2 regions of the Microbacterium sp. ZW T2_14 genome follow, and region 1 is predicted to be linked to the other one. Evidence: predicted binding sites of a transcription regulator. Region 1 holds the regulator's gene; the other holds the start of a gene.
The links. The regulator LexA, encoded in region 1, represses DNA repair genes until DNA is damaged. The targets are predictions, from matches to a motif close to TCGAACANNTGTTCGA.
Positions count from the first base shown of each region.

Region 2: the regulator LexA is predicted to act here: its motif matches at 5,152-5,167, upstream of ACI3KY_RS07085 (intein-containing Rv2578c family radical SAM protein).

Region 1 is NZ_JBJDRK010000012.1:27,888-35,308, reverse strand. Features, by position in the region: gene metE (5-methyltetrahydropteroyltriglutamate--homocysteine S-methyltransferase) at 1-892, shown strand, start outside; gene ACI3KY_RS06320 (hypothetical protein) at 889-2,409, opposite strand; gene lexA (transcriptional repressor LexA) at 2,514-3,194, opposite strand; gene ACI3KY_RS06310 (LysM peptidoglycan-binding domain-containing protein) at 3,589-3,990, shown strand; gene ACI3KY_RS06305 (histidinol-phosphate transaminase) at 4,060-5,154, shown strand; gene hisB (imidazoleglycerol-phosphate dehydratase HisB) at 5,151-5,759, shown strand; gene hisH (imidazole glycerol phosphate synthase subunit HisH) at 5,756-6,427, shown strand; gene priA (bifunctional 1-(5-phosphoribosyl)-5-((5-phosphoribosylamino)methylideneamino)imidazole-4-carboxamide isomerase/phosphoribosylanthranilate isomerase PriA) at 6,501-7,247, shown strand; gene ACI3KY_RS06285 (SseB family protein) at 7,231-7,421, shown strand, end outside.
Region 2 is NZ_JBJDRK010000014.1:58,311-65,731, reverse strand. Features, by position in the region: gene ACI3KY_RS07100 (DEAD/DEAH box helicase) at 1-1,041, shown strand, start outside; gene ACI3KY_RS07095 (TetR/AcrR family transcriptional regulator) at 1,288-1,947, opposite strand; gene ACI3KY_RS07090 (alpha/beta hydrolase) at 2,018-2,968, shown strand; gene ACI3KY_RS07085 (intein-containing Rv2578c family radical SAM protein) at 2,978-5,143, opposite strand; gene ACI3KY_RS07080 (M15 family metallopeptidase) at 5,263-6,615, shown strand; gene ACI3KY_RS07075 (acyl-CoA dehydrogenase family protein) at 6,861-7,421, shown strand, end outside.

The DNA of each region.
Region 1 (7,421 bases):
CCTGCGCGACGAGATCGCGCAGGTGGTGACGCTGCAGGAGGACATCGGCCTCGACGTCCTCGTGCACGGGGAGGCCGAGCGCAACGACATGGTGCAGTACTTCGCGGAGAACCTCGAAGGCTTCGCGGTCACCGAGAACGGCTGGGTGCAGTCCTACGGCTCGCGGGCGACCCGGCCGTCGATCCTGTGGGGCGACGTCGCGCGTCCCGGGGCGATCACCGTGGCGTGGTCCGCCTTCGCGCAGTCGCTGACGGACAAGCCGATGAAGGGGATGCTGACCGGTCCGGTGACGATCCTCGCGTGGTCGTTCGTCCGCGACGACCAGCCGCTGGGGGAGACGGCGAACCAGGTGGCGCTCGCGCTCCGCGACGAGATCGCCGATCTCGAAGGGGCGGGCATCCGCGTCGTCCAGGTCGACGAGCCGGCGCTGCGCGAGCTCCTGCCGCTCAAGCGCGCCGACCAGCCCGCCTACCTGGAGTGGTCGGTCGGCTCGTTCCGCCTCGCGACCGCCGGCGCGGCGCCGGCCACGCAGGTGCACACGCACCTCTGCTACTCGGAGTTCGACGTGGTGATCGACGCGATCGCGGCCCTGGATGCCGACGTCACCTCGATCGAGGCCGCGCGCAGCCGCGGCGAGGTGATCGGCGACATCGCGACGTCCGGCTTCGCCGCCGGCATCGGACCGGGCGTGTACGACATCCACTCGCCGCGGGTGCCGTCGGTCGACGAGATCACCGAGCTCCTCGACCGCACGGTCGCCGAACTGCCGCTGCGCCGCGTCTGGGTCAACCCGGACTGCGGGCTGAAGACCCGGGGATACGACGAGACCGTGGCGTCGCTCAAGAACCTCGTCGCGGCGACGCAGGCGGTGCGGGCGAGCGTTCCCGCTTAGCGCCGCTTCTTCGTGGCGGATGCCGCGGCCGCTTCGGTCGCGGCATCCGTCTCGATCACGAGCGTGTCCGCGTCGGCGTCGACCGTATCCGCGTCGACGATCACGACGGTGTCCGCGTCGGCGTCCACAGCAGGCTCGTCCGGGATTGCTGCCTCGGCCGTGGCTGCCGCCTCTGCCGCCGCGGCGGCTTCTTCCGGGCGGCGCTGGAGCAGCTCGAACACCCACCACACGACGAGCCACACGACGAGCACGAGGAATACCTCGCCGACCGAGAGCGGGCGCAGCAGCATCAGCCACACGATGGCCAGGGCACCGAGCACGATCCGCACCAGGATGCGCTGGTTGTGCAGCCACGTGCCGAAACGCCCCGTGTCGACACCGCGCTTGAGCAGAGCGCCCCGCACGCCCGCGTTGACGGATGCGACGCCGCTGCGCGTGGCCCGCGCACCGCGCCAGCGGCCCGACATCCAGGCGATGACGGCGATCACGATGCCGAGCAGAGTGAGCACCACCGCCGTGTCGCGCATCGCAGTGGTCACCTGCTCGTACATGGCTGCGAGCGCACCGGCCGGAACACCGAGGCTCGGCGCGCTGAGCGCGAGGATCGACCCGCCGATGCCCAGGCCGATCGCCAGCACGCCGGCACCGAGTGCGATGCCGGCACCTGTGCCGAGGACGGCCGTGGATCGCCGCCGTGCGATGAGGATGCCGGCCAGGAACAGCACCAGCGCGATGATCGGCGTCCACCAGCCGGCGGCGACGGCGAGGTTGTAGACGGTGCCCACCACGGTCAGAGCGTCGCTCTGCGCGACCACGATCGTCTTGTCGATGACCGGGATGGACTCGGCGAACCCGATTCCGCGGTCGACGAGACGCTTCTTGACCTCTTCGATGATCGGCGCCAGCTGGATGCCGACCTCGCCGTTCGCTTCGATCACCACCGCCCCCGACGACGTGCCGCCGGCCGCTACGGCCTCGAGCGACCGGTGGCTCGCGCGCAGTGCCGTCTCCCAGACATCGGCGAAGGCATCGGATTCCACCAGTCGCGTGACCGTGGTGTCGACGAGGTTCTGCAGTCCCTGCGCAGCGGGCGCGCGAAGCAGGTCGAGTGCGGCAAGAGCGCGCGGCGGCAGGTCGAGCTGCTGGATGCCGTCGAACAGGTCGTTGGTGAGGGTCTCGAGGTTGAGGGAGTCCTCGATGGCCACGGTGACCTGGTCGGCGACCATCGCCTGCACCTGCGGGTCTTCCGCGAGAGGCGCGAATGTCTCGACGAACCGCGTCTCGTCGACGAGCTCGACGCGCGCCCATGAGGCCACGATGGAGACCGGCACCAGGATGGTCGCGATGACGATGCACAGCGCCGACAGGAACGCGCGCCACCGGCTGCCCTGGGGTTTGTCCGTGGGGGCGGGGGCGGGAGGCAGCGTCTCGGCGCGCAGGCGGGCGTTCTCGGCTTCGAGGGCGTCGAGACGCGCGCGGAGCGCTGCGCTCTCGTCCGCGGCGGTGAGGTCGGTCATTCCCCCCTTATAGCGCCTGCTGGGGACGCGCCGCCAGTCACCTCACGATTCGGCGGCGAACTCGGGATCGGCCGCCGCTGGCCCGAAGACCGCCGCGGGCCGGCTCACACCGCGCGCAGCACGGCCACGACCTTGCCGAGCACTGTCGCCTGGTCGCCCAGGATCGGCTCGAATGCCGAGTTGCGGGGGAGCAGCCACGTATGGCCGTCACGCTGACGGAACGTCTTGACCGTCGCCTCGCCGTCCAGCATGGCCGCGACGATCTCGCCGTTGTCGGCCGTCGCCTGCGAGCGCACGACAACCCAGTCGCCGTCGCAGATGGCGGCGTCGATCATCGACTCGCCCGAGACCTTGAGCATGAACAGATCGCCCTTGCCCACCAGCTGGCGGGGGAGCGGGAAGATCTCCTCGACCTGCTGCTCGGCGGTGATGGGAACGCCTGCGGCGATGCGGCCGACCAGCGGGACCAGCGCCGCGTCGCCGACGGAGGGCGCGGTGTCCGCGGGACTCTCGGTCGCCGTGCCCGGCAGATCGATCAGGACTTCCATCGCCCGCGTCTTGCCGGCGTCCCGCCGCAGATAGCCGCTCAGCTCCAGCTGGTTGAGCTGATGAGTGACGCTGGACAGCGACTTCAGGCCGACGGCATCGCCGATCTCTCGCATGCTGGGCGGATACCCGTGGCGTGCGATCGACCGCTGGATCACCTCGAGGATCGCCAACTGTTTGTCGCTCAGGCTCTTGCGCCGACGAGTCTGGGGCTTCTCGCGCCCGGCCGCGTCGCTCATCTTCCGGCTCCGTCCTGCGCTCGGCGAGGAGCGCTGTTTCTTCGAATGTCGGAGGCCCGTGGTGGGGTTCTCGTATCGAAACCGTATCCGGCTCGCGCGCTTCTGGGGAACAACCCGGCCGCGTGTCGCGTTCGAGAGATCGTCGCCCGGATCCGGTATTGACATCGTACAGTCTCGAAGATAGCTTCGGAAGAGAGGTTCGCATTCATCGCTCCCGGCCGAGCGATGAATGCGAATCTCTCCCCATCGGGAGGAGCCCAGCATGACCGCGATCCACTTCACGACGTCCGTCCCCTCGCCGGCACGCGCCGCGCGCCTGGCGGCACAGCGTGTGCAGGGCGCCGCACGGCGGGTTCCGGCGAACGCCACGGTCGAGGTGAATGGCACGGTCGAGCTGAATGGCGCGGTCAGGAATGGCAGCGTCGAGCCCCGCTTTGTCGGGGGCACCGCTCGGCCCACCCGCCTGCGCCTCACCGTGCGCGGCCGGCGGGTGCTCGCCGCGCTGGCCGCCCTCCCCGCGGTGATCGCTCTGAGCGCAGCGGTGATCGGCGGCGGGGCGGCACTCGCCACCCGTGACGCCGGCGCGCCGGCAGGTTCCTTCCACACGGTGACGGTGGCCGCGGGAGACTCGCTCTGGAGCATCGCCGAAGAGATCGCGCCCGACCGTGATCCCCGCGACGTCGTCGACGAGCTCGTGCGCCTGAACGCCCTCGACAGCGTCGTCGTTCGGGCCGGGCAGAACCTCGCGATCCCCACCGGGGCAGACCGGGGTGAGGCGCCCGACGACGGGCGCTGAGTCCCGCCTCTCGGTGGACGGAGTCTCGCGTCGTCACGCGGCGGAACCCTCCCCTCCTACGGGCCTAGCATGGGAGAGGTGAGTGCACGTCTCGAAGACCTCCCCTTGCGCGCCGACCTCCGCGGTCAGAAGCCATACGGCGCCCCGCAGGCTCCCCTTCCGGTGGCGCTGAACGTCAACGAGAACACCCATCCCGTTCCGGCAGAGGTCGCGGACGACATCCTCGACTCGATCGCGCGGGCGCTCAGCGACGTGAATCGGTATCCCGACCGCGAATTCACCGCGCTGCGCGAGGGCTTCGCCGACTACCTGGGTCACGGCCTCACGCGCGACGAGATCTGGGCGGCGAACGGCTCGAACGAGGTGCTCCAGCACATCCTGCAGGCCTTCGCAGGACCCGGACGCACGGCGTTCGGCTTCGCGCCCACCTACTCGATGTACCCGCTGCTCACCCGCGGCACCGGCGCCGAGTGGATCTCCGGCACCCGCGCCGAGGACTACTCCGTGACCGCCGACGATGCGGCCGCCCAGATCGCGGACGCATCGCCCGACGTGGTGTTCCTGTGCTCGCCGAACAACCCGACCGGCACCCCGCTCGGGCTCGATGTGGTCCAAGCCGCGTATGACGCGACGGACGGCATCGTGATCGTCGACGAGGCCTACTTCGAGTTCGCCCCGCACGACGAGCGTTCGGCGCTGACGCTGCTGCCGGGGCGGGAACGCCTCGTCGTCTCGCGCACGATGAGCAAGGCGTTCGCGTTCGCGGGCGCCCGGGTCGGATACATGGCAGCCGATCCCGCGCTCATCGACGCGCTGCGGCTCGTGCGCCTGCCGTACCACCTCAGCGCGCTCACGCAGGGGGCGGCGACCGCAGCCCTCCGGCACGCCCCCACGATGCTGGGCATGGTCGACGAGATCGTGGCCCAGCGCGACCGCATCTCGGCCACCGTCGAGGCGCTCGGCTACAGGCCGCACGAATCGTGGACGAACTTCGTGCTGTTCGGGGGAGTGGCCGATCCCGCCGCGACGTGGCGTGCGCTCTACGACCAGGGCGTGCTCATCCGCGACGTCGCCATCCCGGGGCATCTGCGGGTCACGGCGGGCACAGCGGACGAGACGACAGCCTTCCTCGACGCGCTGGCCTCGGTAGGATCGGCGGCATGAGCGCCGCACCACGCACCGCCTCGCTGCGCCGGGCGACGAGCGAGTCGACCGTCGAGCTCGAGCTGGATCTGGACGGCAGCGGCCGCAGCCGGATCGACACGACGGTCCCGTTCTTCGACCACCTCCTGACCGCGTTCGCGAAGCACTCGCTCACCGATCTCACCGTGCGCGCGTCGGGTGACACCGACATCGATGCGCACCACACGGTCGAAGACATCTCGATCGTGCTCGGCCAGGCGATCCGCGAGGCGCTCGGCGACAAATCGGGCATCGCGCGCTACGGCGACGCGCTGGTCCCGCTCGATGAGGCACTGGCCCAGGCCGTCGTCGACATCAGCGGCCGCCCGTACCTCGTGCACACAGGTGAGCCGGCGGGCTTCGAGCACCACCTCATCGGCGGGCATTTCACGGGTTCGCTGGTGCGCCACACGTTCGAGGCGATCGCATTCAACGCGGCCCTGACGGTCCACGTGCGTGTGCTGTCGGGGCGCGACCCGCATCACATCGCCGAGGCCGAGTACAAGGCCCTCGCGCGCGCCTTCCGGCAGGCGAAGGCCCACGACCCGCTGGTCGACGGCATCCCCAGCACCAAGGGCGCGCTGTGAGCGGGAGCACGGCCCCCACCGACGAGCGGCCGGTCGTCGCCGTCCTCGACTACGGGTCGGGCAACGTGCACTCGGCCGTGAAGGCGCTCGTCGCCGCCGGCGCCGATGCGCGGCTGACTGCAGACCCCGGCCTCGTCCGCGATGCCGACGGGCTGTTCGTGCCCGGGGTCGGCGCCTTCCGCGCCGTCGCAGAGGCGCTGCGTGCCAGCCGGGGCGACCAGCTGATCGAGCGCCGTCTCGCGGGGGGACGCCCCGTGCTCGGTGTGTGCGTGGGAATGCAGATCTTCTTCGAGCGCGGCGTGGAGCGCGGCGTCGACACCGAAGGGCTCGGCGAGTGGCCGGGCGTCGTGACCGAGCTCGACGCCCCCGTCCTTCCCCACATGGGGTGGAACACGGTCGAGCCGGGTGAGGGCACGCGCCTCTTCCGCGGGATCGAGCACGAACGTTTCTATTTCGTCCACTCGTTCGGGGCGCAGAAGTGGCTGCTCGACGTGCAGCCGCCGTTCCCCGAGCCGGTCCTGACGTGGTGCGACTACGGGGCGCCGTTCCTCGCGGCGGTCGAGAACGGACCGCTGTCGGCCACGCAGTTCCACCCCGAGAAGTCGGGGGATGCCGGCATCCGTCTGCTGTCGAATTGGATCGACGGGCTGCGCGGGGCTACCCTCTGAGACCGTGCCGTCTGCGGGAGCGCGTGCTTCCGGGACCCGCCACCCACAGCTTTCGATGCCTGAGCCAGGAGCCATGAACGATTTCGCGTCCACACCCAAGCTGGTCCTCCTGCCCGCCGTCGATGTCGCCGACGGCAAGGCCGTCCGCCTGACGCAGGGTGAGGCGGGCACTGAGACGAGTTACGGCGATCCCGTCGACGCCGCGCTCGACTTCGCGCGACAGGGCGCCGAGTGGATCCACCTCGTCGATCTCGACGCGGCGTTCGGTCGCGGCAGCAATGTCGGCGTGCTGCGCAAGGTGATCAGGCAGGTCAAGGGCGTGCAGGTGGAGCTCTCCGGTGGCATCCGCGATGACCGCACCCTCGAGGCTGCTCTCGAGAGCGGGGCGTCGCGCATCAATCTGGGCACGGCCGCGCTCGAGAACCCGGAGTGGGCGGCCGACGTCATCGGGCGCTACGGCGACGCGATCGCCGTGGGCCTCGACGTCCGCGGCACGACGCTCGCCGCCCGAGGCTGGACGCGCGAGGGCGGCGACCTGTGGACGGTCCTCGACCGGCTCGAGTCGGCGGGATGCAGCCGCTACGTGGTGACGGATGTCACGAAGGACGGCACGCTGCAAGGCCCCAACCTCGACCTGCTGCGGGAGCTCACCGCGCGCACGCCCAAGCCGATCGTGGCGTCCGGCGGTGTGTCGAGCCTCGACGACATCGTGGCGCTGCGCGATCTCGTGCCGCTCGGCGTGGAGGGTGTCATCGTCGGCAAGGCGCTCTATGCCGGTGCGTTCACGCTGGCCGAGGCGCTGGATGTCGCCGGATACTGACCCGCACGCGGCCGGCGACGGCCACGGTCATGGACACGGCGGCGACTCCGCCGGCGTCCCCTGGGAGGGACGCAGCTTCGAGGCGAACCGGCATGCGTCCGACGACGGCTCCGCCGATCCTGCGCTGCTCGCCGCGCTGACCGCGTTCCGCGCGGGGACGGGCACTCAGCGCGA
Region 2 (7,421 bases), on a different contig from region 1:
GGTTCGGGCAAGACCATCGCCTTCGGCGCACCGCTCGTCGAGAGCGTGCTGCGCTCGCAGGCCGGCAAGCGCCGTGAGTTCGGCCGTGCCCCGAAGGCGCTGATCCTGGCGCCGACCCGCGAGCTGGCGCTCCAGATCGACGGCACGATCCAGCCGATCGCGCGCAGCGTCGGCCTGTTCACCACGCAGATCTACGGCGGCGTGCCGCAGGGGCGTCAGGCAGGCGCGCTGAAGAGGGGCGTCGACATCGTCATCGGCACCCCCGGCCGCATCGAGGATCTCGTGAACCAGGGCAAGCTCGATCTCTCCGAGATCCGCATCGTGGTGCTCGACGAGGCCGACCACATGTGCGAGCTCGGCTTCCTCGAGCCGGTGCAGCGCATCCTCCGTCACACCGCCGAGGGCAGCCAGAAGCTCCTGTTCTCGGCCACGCTCGACCGCGAGGTCGCAGCGCTCGTCGACGAGTTCCTGGTGGAGCCCGCCGTCTACGAGGTGGCCGGCGAAGACCAGGATTCCGGCACGATCGAGCACCGCGTGCTCGTGATCGAGCACCGCGAGAAGGCCGAGATCCTCGACTCGCTCGTCAGCCGCAGCGGCAAGACGCTCGTCTTCGCCCGCACCCGCGCCTACGCCGAGATGCTCGCCGACCAGTTCGACGACGCCGGAATCCACGCGGTCGCCCTGCACGGCGACCTCAACCAGGCCAAGCGCACCCGCAACCTGGAGAAGCTGACCTCCGGCCGGGTCAACGTGCTGGTGGCGACGGATGTCGCGGCACGAGGCATCCACGTCGACGACATCGATCTGGTGATCCAGGCCGACGCGCCCGACGAGTACAAGACCTACCTGCACCGTTCGGGGCGCACCGGCCGCGCCGGTCGCTCGGGCACCGTGGTGACGCTCATCACGCGTCAGCGCCGCCGCCGCATGGGCGAGCTGCTGGATCGCGCCGAGATCGACGCCCCGTTCGAGGAGGTCGCCCTCGGCGACGACCTGCTCGAGGAGCTCTCGGGCCGTCAGCTGGCGAACGTCGACAGCTGAGCCCGTTGCCCGGCGAAGCCGAGCACCGTCGTTGAAGGCGGGCGTCCCCCCGGGGGCGCCCGCCTTCACCCGTCTCGCGGAGACGGCGTTCGGTTCGGGAGGCGCGTTCTGTCACTTCCGCGTCGCGGTAGCGGCGCGTCGTGACCCCGGAACGGGGTTGTGGGCGGTTCGGGAGGCGCGTTCTGTTGCTTCCGCGTCGCGGTAGCGGCGCGTCGTGACCCCGGAGTGGGATGCCGGCGGCCGGTCTCAGGCGGCGGCGGCGGCGATCGACGCGACGAGGGCGGGGTCGGCGCCGAGTGCCGTGAGGCGGGACCGCAGCGCGACCTCGGCGCGGCGGTAGGGCTCGTCGCTCACGTGGAGCAGGGAGCGGGTGTTCGCCGCCTCGAGGAATGAGACCATCTCGAACGTCAGCTGAGCGGCGTCGTCGAGCAGGGGCAGCTCGCCCGCGGCCATCGCGTGCTCGACGCTGCGGGTGAGGTAGTCCTCCCAGTCGACGGATGCGGCGACGATCGCGTCGCGGACGATGCCGGGCTTCGCGTCGAACTCGACGGAGGTCGCGGCGAAGAAGCAGCCGCCGCTGAACACTCGGTCGCGTGAGTACGCCAGCCAGTCCGACAGCAGCGCGCAGACACGCACGAGGCCGCGAGGCGTACGCGCGCGGGCCGGCGCGACCACACGATCGATGAACACCTCGCGGGCCGCAGCGACGACAGCGAGCTGCAGCTGCTCCTTGGAGCCGAACAGGGTGGCGATCCCGCTCTTGCTGTGGCCCGAGGCATCCGCCAACCGGCCGATCGTCAGCCCGTCGAGCCCATCCACCGTTGCGGTGTCGACCGCGTGCGCGAGGACCGCGCGGCGAGACTCGTCGCCGCGTACGCGACGGCGATCGACGGGGGCTTGTGTCACGAATCGAGGTTACCGTACGATCGTTCGTATTCATAAGTACGATCGTTCGTATTCATCGGATCGGAGCACCATGAATCCCGCCTTCGCCGCAGCCGGCGCATCCATTCGCGCCGTGGGCGCGCTGTCTCCGCGAGCCGGGGCCGCTGTCGCCATGCCCTTGTTCGCCCACGTCGCCAAACCGCGCCCGGTGCACGACGACGACAAGGCCACGATGTCGCAGGCCCGGCGGCGCACCGTGCGGATTCCCGGCATCGATCGGCGCGGCGTCGACGTCGTCACCTACGAGTGGGGCCGTGGTCCGCGCACGGTGGTGCTGTCGCACGGGTGGCTCGGTCGCGCGAGCCAGTTCTCACGGCTTGTGCGGGAGCTCGTCGCCGAGCAGTATCGCGTGGTCGCCTTCGACGGCCCCGCGCACGGCGAGTCGGCAGGACGCCACATGTATCTCGTCGACTGGCTCGATGTGTACGCCGATCTGCAGCAGCGCCATGGCGCCTTCGAGGCGATGATCGGCCACTCGTTCGGCGGACTCGCGACGCTTGTCGCCGTCGCGGGAGGGGCGGATGCCGCACGCGTCGTCACGGTATCGTCCCTGGCCGATGCGGATGAGCTGCTGCGTCAGTTCCAGCGCATGGTCGGCTACTCGGACGCGGTCACGGTGCGCCTGCGTGAACGCTTCGCCGCCCGGTACTTCCCCGGCGATCCCGATCCGTTCGAGTGGCTCTCGGCCGTGCGCCGCCCCCTGCCGGACGGGGTGCCGCTGCTGCTCGCGCACGACGAGAGGGACCGTTTCGTGCCGTTCGCGGAGTCGGTGCGCATCCGGTCCGCGAACCCCGACGCGACCTTCCTCCCGACGACCGGTCTGGGGCACAACCGGATCCTGGGGGCCGACATCGTGCTGGACGCGGTGCTCGATCACCTCGAGTCGCCCGTCGGCGCCGCGGCTGCGGCACTCGACCGCCCTGCTGCGACCGTCGCGCCCGCGACGCCGTTCGATCAGCCGGCGACACCGGTCCCGGTCTAGACACCGCGGTCAGAACAGCCGGGCGGATGCCTCCTCACCGGGTGCGACGCGCGCCGCGGCCGCGCGCAGCGAGGTGGCGGCCGCTCGTCCGCGCGACGTCGTGATGATGGGCGGCGCGCTGCGGGCCTCGGCGCGGTCGGCCAGGCCGGCGACCGGTGTGCCGCGAGGGCTCTCGTCCTCGGCGCTCCCGTCGAGGCCGTGCACGCGCAGGAGCGGCCGCACCCGCTTCGCCAGCCACGCGCGGTACGCCTTCGGGGCGGTGGTCGTCACACCGGGGTAGAGGCCGCGGTAGGACGACACGAGTTCGGGGTGGCGCTCCGCCAGCCACTGCAGGAACCACTCCTTCGCGCCGGGGCGCAGGTGCAGGGCGCCGTACACGACGCGCACCGCCCCCGCGGCCTTGATGCGGCTGAGCGCGTGGTCGATCGCGGCGATCGAGTCCGTGAGGTGCGGAATGATCGGCATCAGGAACACGGTGACGCGGAAACCGGCCTCGGTCGCCGCCCGCACCGTCTCCAGACGCGCGGTCGCGTTCGGCGTGCCCGGTTCGATGAGGTGCTGCAACTCGTCGTCGAACACCGCGATCGACATCGCGAGCGTCACGTGCACGGCGGCGCCGGCATCCTTCAGCATCGGCAGATCGCGCCGCAGGAGCGTGCCCTTCGTGAGGATCGAGAACGGCGTCCCCGACTCGGTCAGCGCCGAGACGATGCCGGGCATGAGCTTGTAGCGCCCCTCGGCACGCTGATACGGGTCGGTGTTCGTGCCGAGCATCACCGGATCGTGCTGCCAGCTTCCCCGACGCAGCTCTTTCTGCAGCACGTCGGCGACGTTCACTTTGACGACGACCTGGGTGTCGAAGTCCCGCCCTGCGTCGAGCTCCAGGTACTCGTGCGTCCCCCGCGCGAAGCAATTGTGACTGATGACGCCGTTCGCGACGAAGTCCCCGGTGCCTGTCGTGATGTCCACCATGTCGATGTCGTGCCCGAGATCCTCGATGCTGACGATCTTCAGATCGGCGACCGTCTTCACCGCGGTTCCGACGATGTCGAGCTTTCGCGTGATGGCGGGCTCAGTGAGTCGGAAGAAGCGCTGGCGGATGGGGAGACCACCCGAAAGGCGGACGCTGCGCACACCATTCGATCGCAGGGGCTCGAGGACGTGCGGGAATCGGTGTGCGTCGAGGGCGTCTTGGATCAGCTGCAGCAGTTCGGGATCTTTGTTGCTGATCCGAAGTATGCCGCGGGAGCACGAGCCCTCTGCATCGAAGATGCCCGCGAGGAATCCCGCGTGCCAGGCGGAGGTACGCAGCGGAGGGACGGCGACGATCGTTTCGATGGTCGCAACGTCGGCTCGACGTGCGGAGTGGATCGCGGTCATCGCGCGGCGCGTCGCGCTTGCCGGCGCGAACGGCCGTGTCCTCGTCGGCACGCCCTCATCGGCCAACAGCCGGCGTGTGCGATCGAGCGCTTCCGTGTCTGCGAGGGCGAGTCGGAAGAGATGGAGCTCTCGCGTACGACTGGGAGAGGTGTACGAGCGGTGGAAGAGCATGCCGTCACCTCGGATCATTCCTGACAGGTAACCTCGTCGGAATTCGCCACCCAGTCGGGGGCCGAGGGTGGCTCGACCGCCCAGACCGAAACCCATCAGGCGGTTGCTGGTCGTGAGATAGGGGCGCTGATCGCTGCCGCTCATCGCCCCGATGACGTGTTTCCATCCGCGTTCGGTCAGGAACCGATGGTCACCGCTCGCGACGAGCTCCGTTCCGTCGGCGAGCGTCACGCGGTACGCGCGTTTGCGGGTGGTCCACTTCGCCCTCACCTCTGTGCGGACATAGCGTCGATAGTCGCCGCTCTGCTCCGTTCCGATGATCTCCTGGCCGATCGTAAGTTCGTCGATGCGCCGCTGGCGGCCGTCGGCACAGAGCACGAGAGTGTCGGGGCTGACGCAATAGACGCAGGCATGGCTGCAGCCGCGGTAGGGATTCACCGTCCAGTCGAAGGGCATGGCCGAAGCGCTGGGCACGCGGTTGAGTGCGGACTTGCAGAGCACCTCATGAAACGTCACGCCGGCGAACTCGGGCGTCGTCACCGAGCGCACCAGACCGTTCAGCTGTTCGAGGCCGGGCAGGGCTGCGGCATCCGAGACACCCAGTTCTTGACCCTGCCAACGCATGACTCCATGAGAACAAAGCTTCGAACTTAAGTCAAGACGCCGTGCGAAGGAATAGAACATCGACGGGCGGGATGCCGTCCGGCTGGTCAAAACGCCTCGTCCCGACCAGAATGGCAGGCGTGACGGAGCCTGGCGGGCTCGCTACCCCCCGAGCCGCCCCCAAGACTCGTCGTGCCGCCCGAGCGATGCGCGAGGAGGCGGATCGCCGCGCCCGCAGCGCGCAGGCCGACCCCGCGGCCGACGCGGTCGTGGCGTTCGAACTGCCGAGCGAGGACTTCGCGCCGAGCTCGCTGTCGCATGCCGCGCCCTCGGCGCTGCCCCCCGAACTCCGGCCCCTGGCAGCAGAGCCGGCATCCGCGCCGGCCGCATCACCCGCCCCCGATACGCAGCTCGGAACGTCGGCGGCGCACGCGGTGCCGCCTCTCGGCATCCGGCCGCGGGGCCGGATCGGGGGTCAGGGTCGTCGCGCCGTCAGCGAGCGACGGGCCGCCCGCGCCGCCGAGCTGCTGGCGGTCGACGAGGCCGCGCTGCCCGTGCGCCATGCGCGGCCGCGACGGATCACGCGGCGGCTCGTCGTCGTCGCGGGTCTCGCCACGGGTGCTGCCCTGCTGCTCGGATCAGCGGCGATGACCGCCATGATGCTGCCCACGCTGCCGTCGGGCGCCGGCGACGCCGCGCTCTCGCTGACGGCCGAGCCGCGCCACGTGGATCAGCTCCCCGTGCCGCAGGTCGAGCAGTCGCCGCCTGTCGCCGACATCTGCACGCTACCTGCCGTGACGGCCGCGATCCAGGGCGGCGACGACACCGCAGCGATTCTCGCGGCCGGCGGTGGTGAGGCGTTCCGGTCCGCCGTGGTTGACGGCCGGGCGCCCTGCGTGAACCTGGGCGACTCCGCCCGCATGTGGACCGTCGTGGACAAGATCCGCCCCACGAGCCCCATCGACTACCGGCCGAGCGGGCTCGTCCTTCCCGACGGGGTGCGCAACATCGAAGGCGGCGCACTGCGCTCGGACGCGGCATCCGCTCTCGCGTCGCTCGTCACCGGTGCGCGGAACGCAGGGGTCGGCGAGATCGCCCTCGAGAGCGGCTTCCGCTCGTACCAGACGCAGCAGGAGACCTACGGGCGCCATGTCGCCGAGCGCGGCGACGGGGCCGACCAGGTCAGCGCACGCCCTGGCTACAGCGAGCATCAGCTGGGCCTCGGCGCCGACGTCGTGGCCTGCGCGGGCGCGTGCGGCACACTCGACGATCTCGCGGCCTCCGCGCAGGGCCAGTGGATCGTCGATCACGCGTGGGAGCACGGCTGGATCGTCCGCTACGTGGAGGGCGCCACCCCGGTGACCGGGTACAACCCCGAACCCTGGCACCTGCGCTACATCGGCACAGAGCTCGCCCAGGCGTACCACGACGGCGGGTGGACATCGCTCGAGGAGTTCTTCGGCCTCGACCCGGCCCCGGCGTATCTCGGCTGACGCCGTCCTTCAGGCCTCGCCCCGGCTGGTCGCCCGTGGCGGCAGCGGCATCGCGCCGCGTCGGCGCCGAACCCCGCTGGTGCCCCCACGCGGCCGCTGCCCTCCGAGCACCGCTTCCGGCCGAGGTCGCGGCATCCGTCCAGTGAAACTGAGTACCATATGCGGTGAGATGCAATTCCAACCGGGGACGCGTCTCCACGCACTCGAGCTCAGCGAAGAGAAGAACGACGAGAGGAAGGCGCACCATGGAGCGCGACATCTACGACGAAGATCACGAGGCGTTCCGCGACGTCGTCAAGGAGTTCGTCAAGCGCTATGCGACGAACGAGGCGCGTGAGCGCTGGGACGCCGAGGGCGAGATCGACCGCGCCACCATGCTGGCCGCGGGCGAGTCCGGCCTCATCGGCCTCTCCGTGCCGGAGGAGTTCGGCGGCGCCGGCATGCTCCAGGACTACCGCTTCCGCACGATCGTGAACGAAGAGGTCATCGGCGCGGGAGCCGGTTCGCTCGCCGGCGCCTTCGGGATCCAGGACGACCTCGCCGTGCCGTACATCGTGCACATGGGCACGCAGGAGCAGAAGGAGAAGTGGCTCCCGGGCATGGCGACCGGCGAGATCCTCGGCGCGCTCGCGATGACCGAGCCCGGCGCGGGCAGCGACCTGCGCGGGATCAAGACCACCGCGAAGCGGGTCGAGGGCGGCTACGTCGTGAACGGCGCCAAGACCTTCATCTCCAGTGGCAAGACCGCCGACATCGTGGTCACCTTCGTGAAGACCGGCGAGGGCAACCGCCCCGACGCCTTCAGC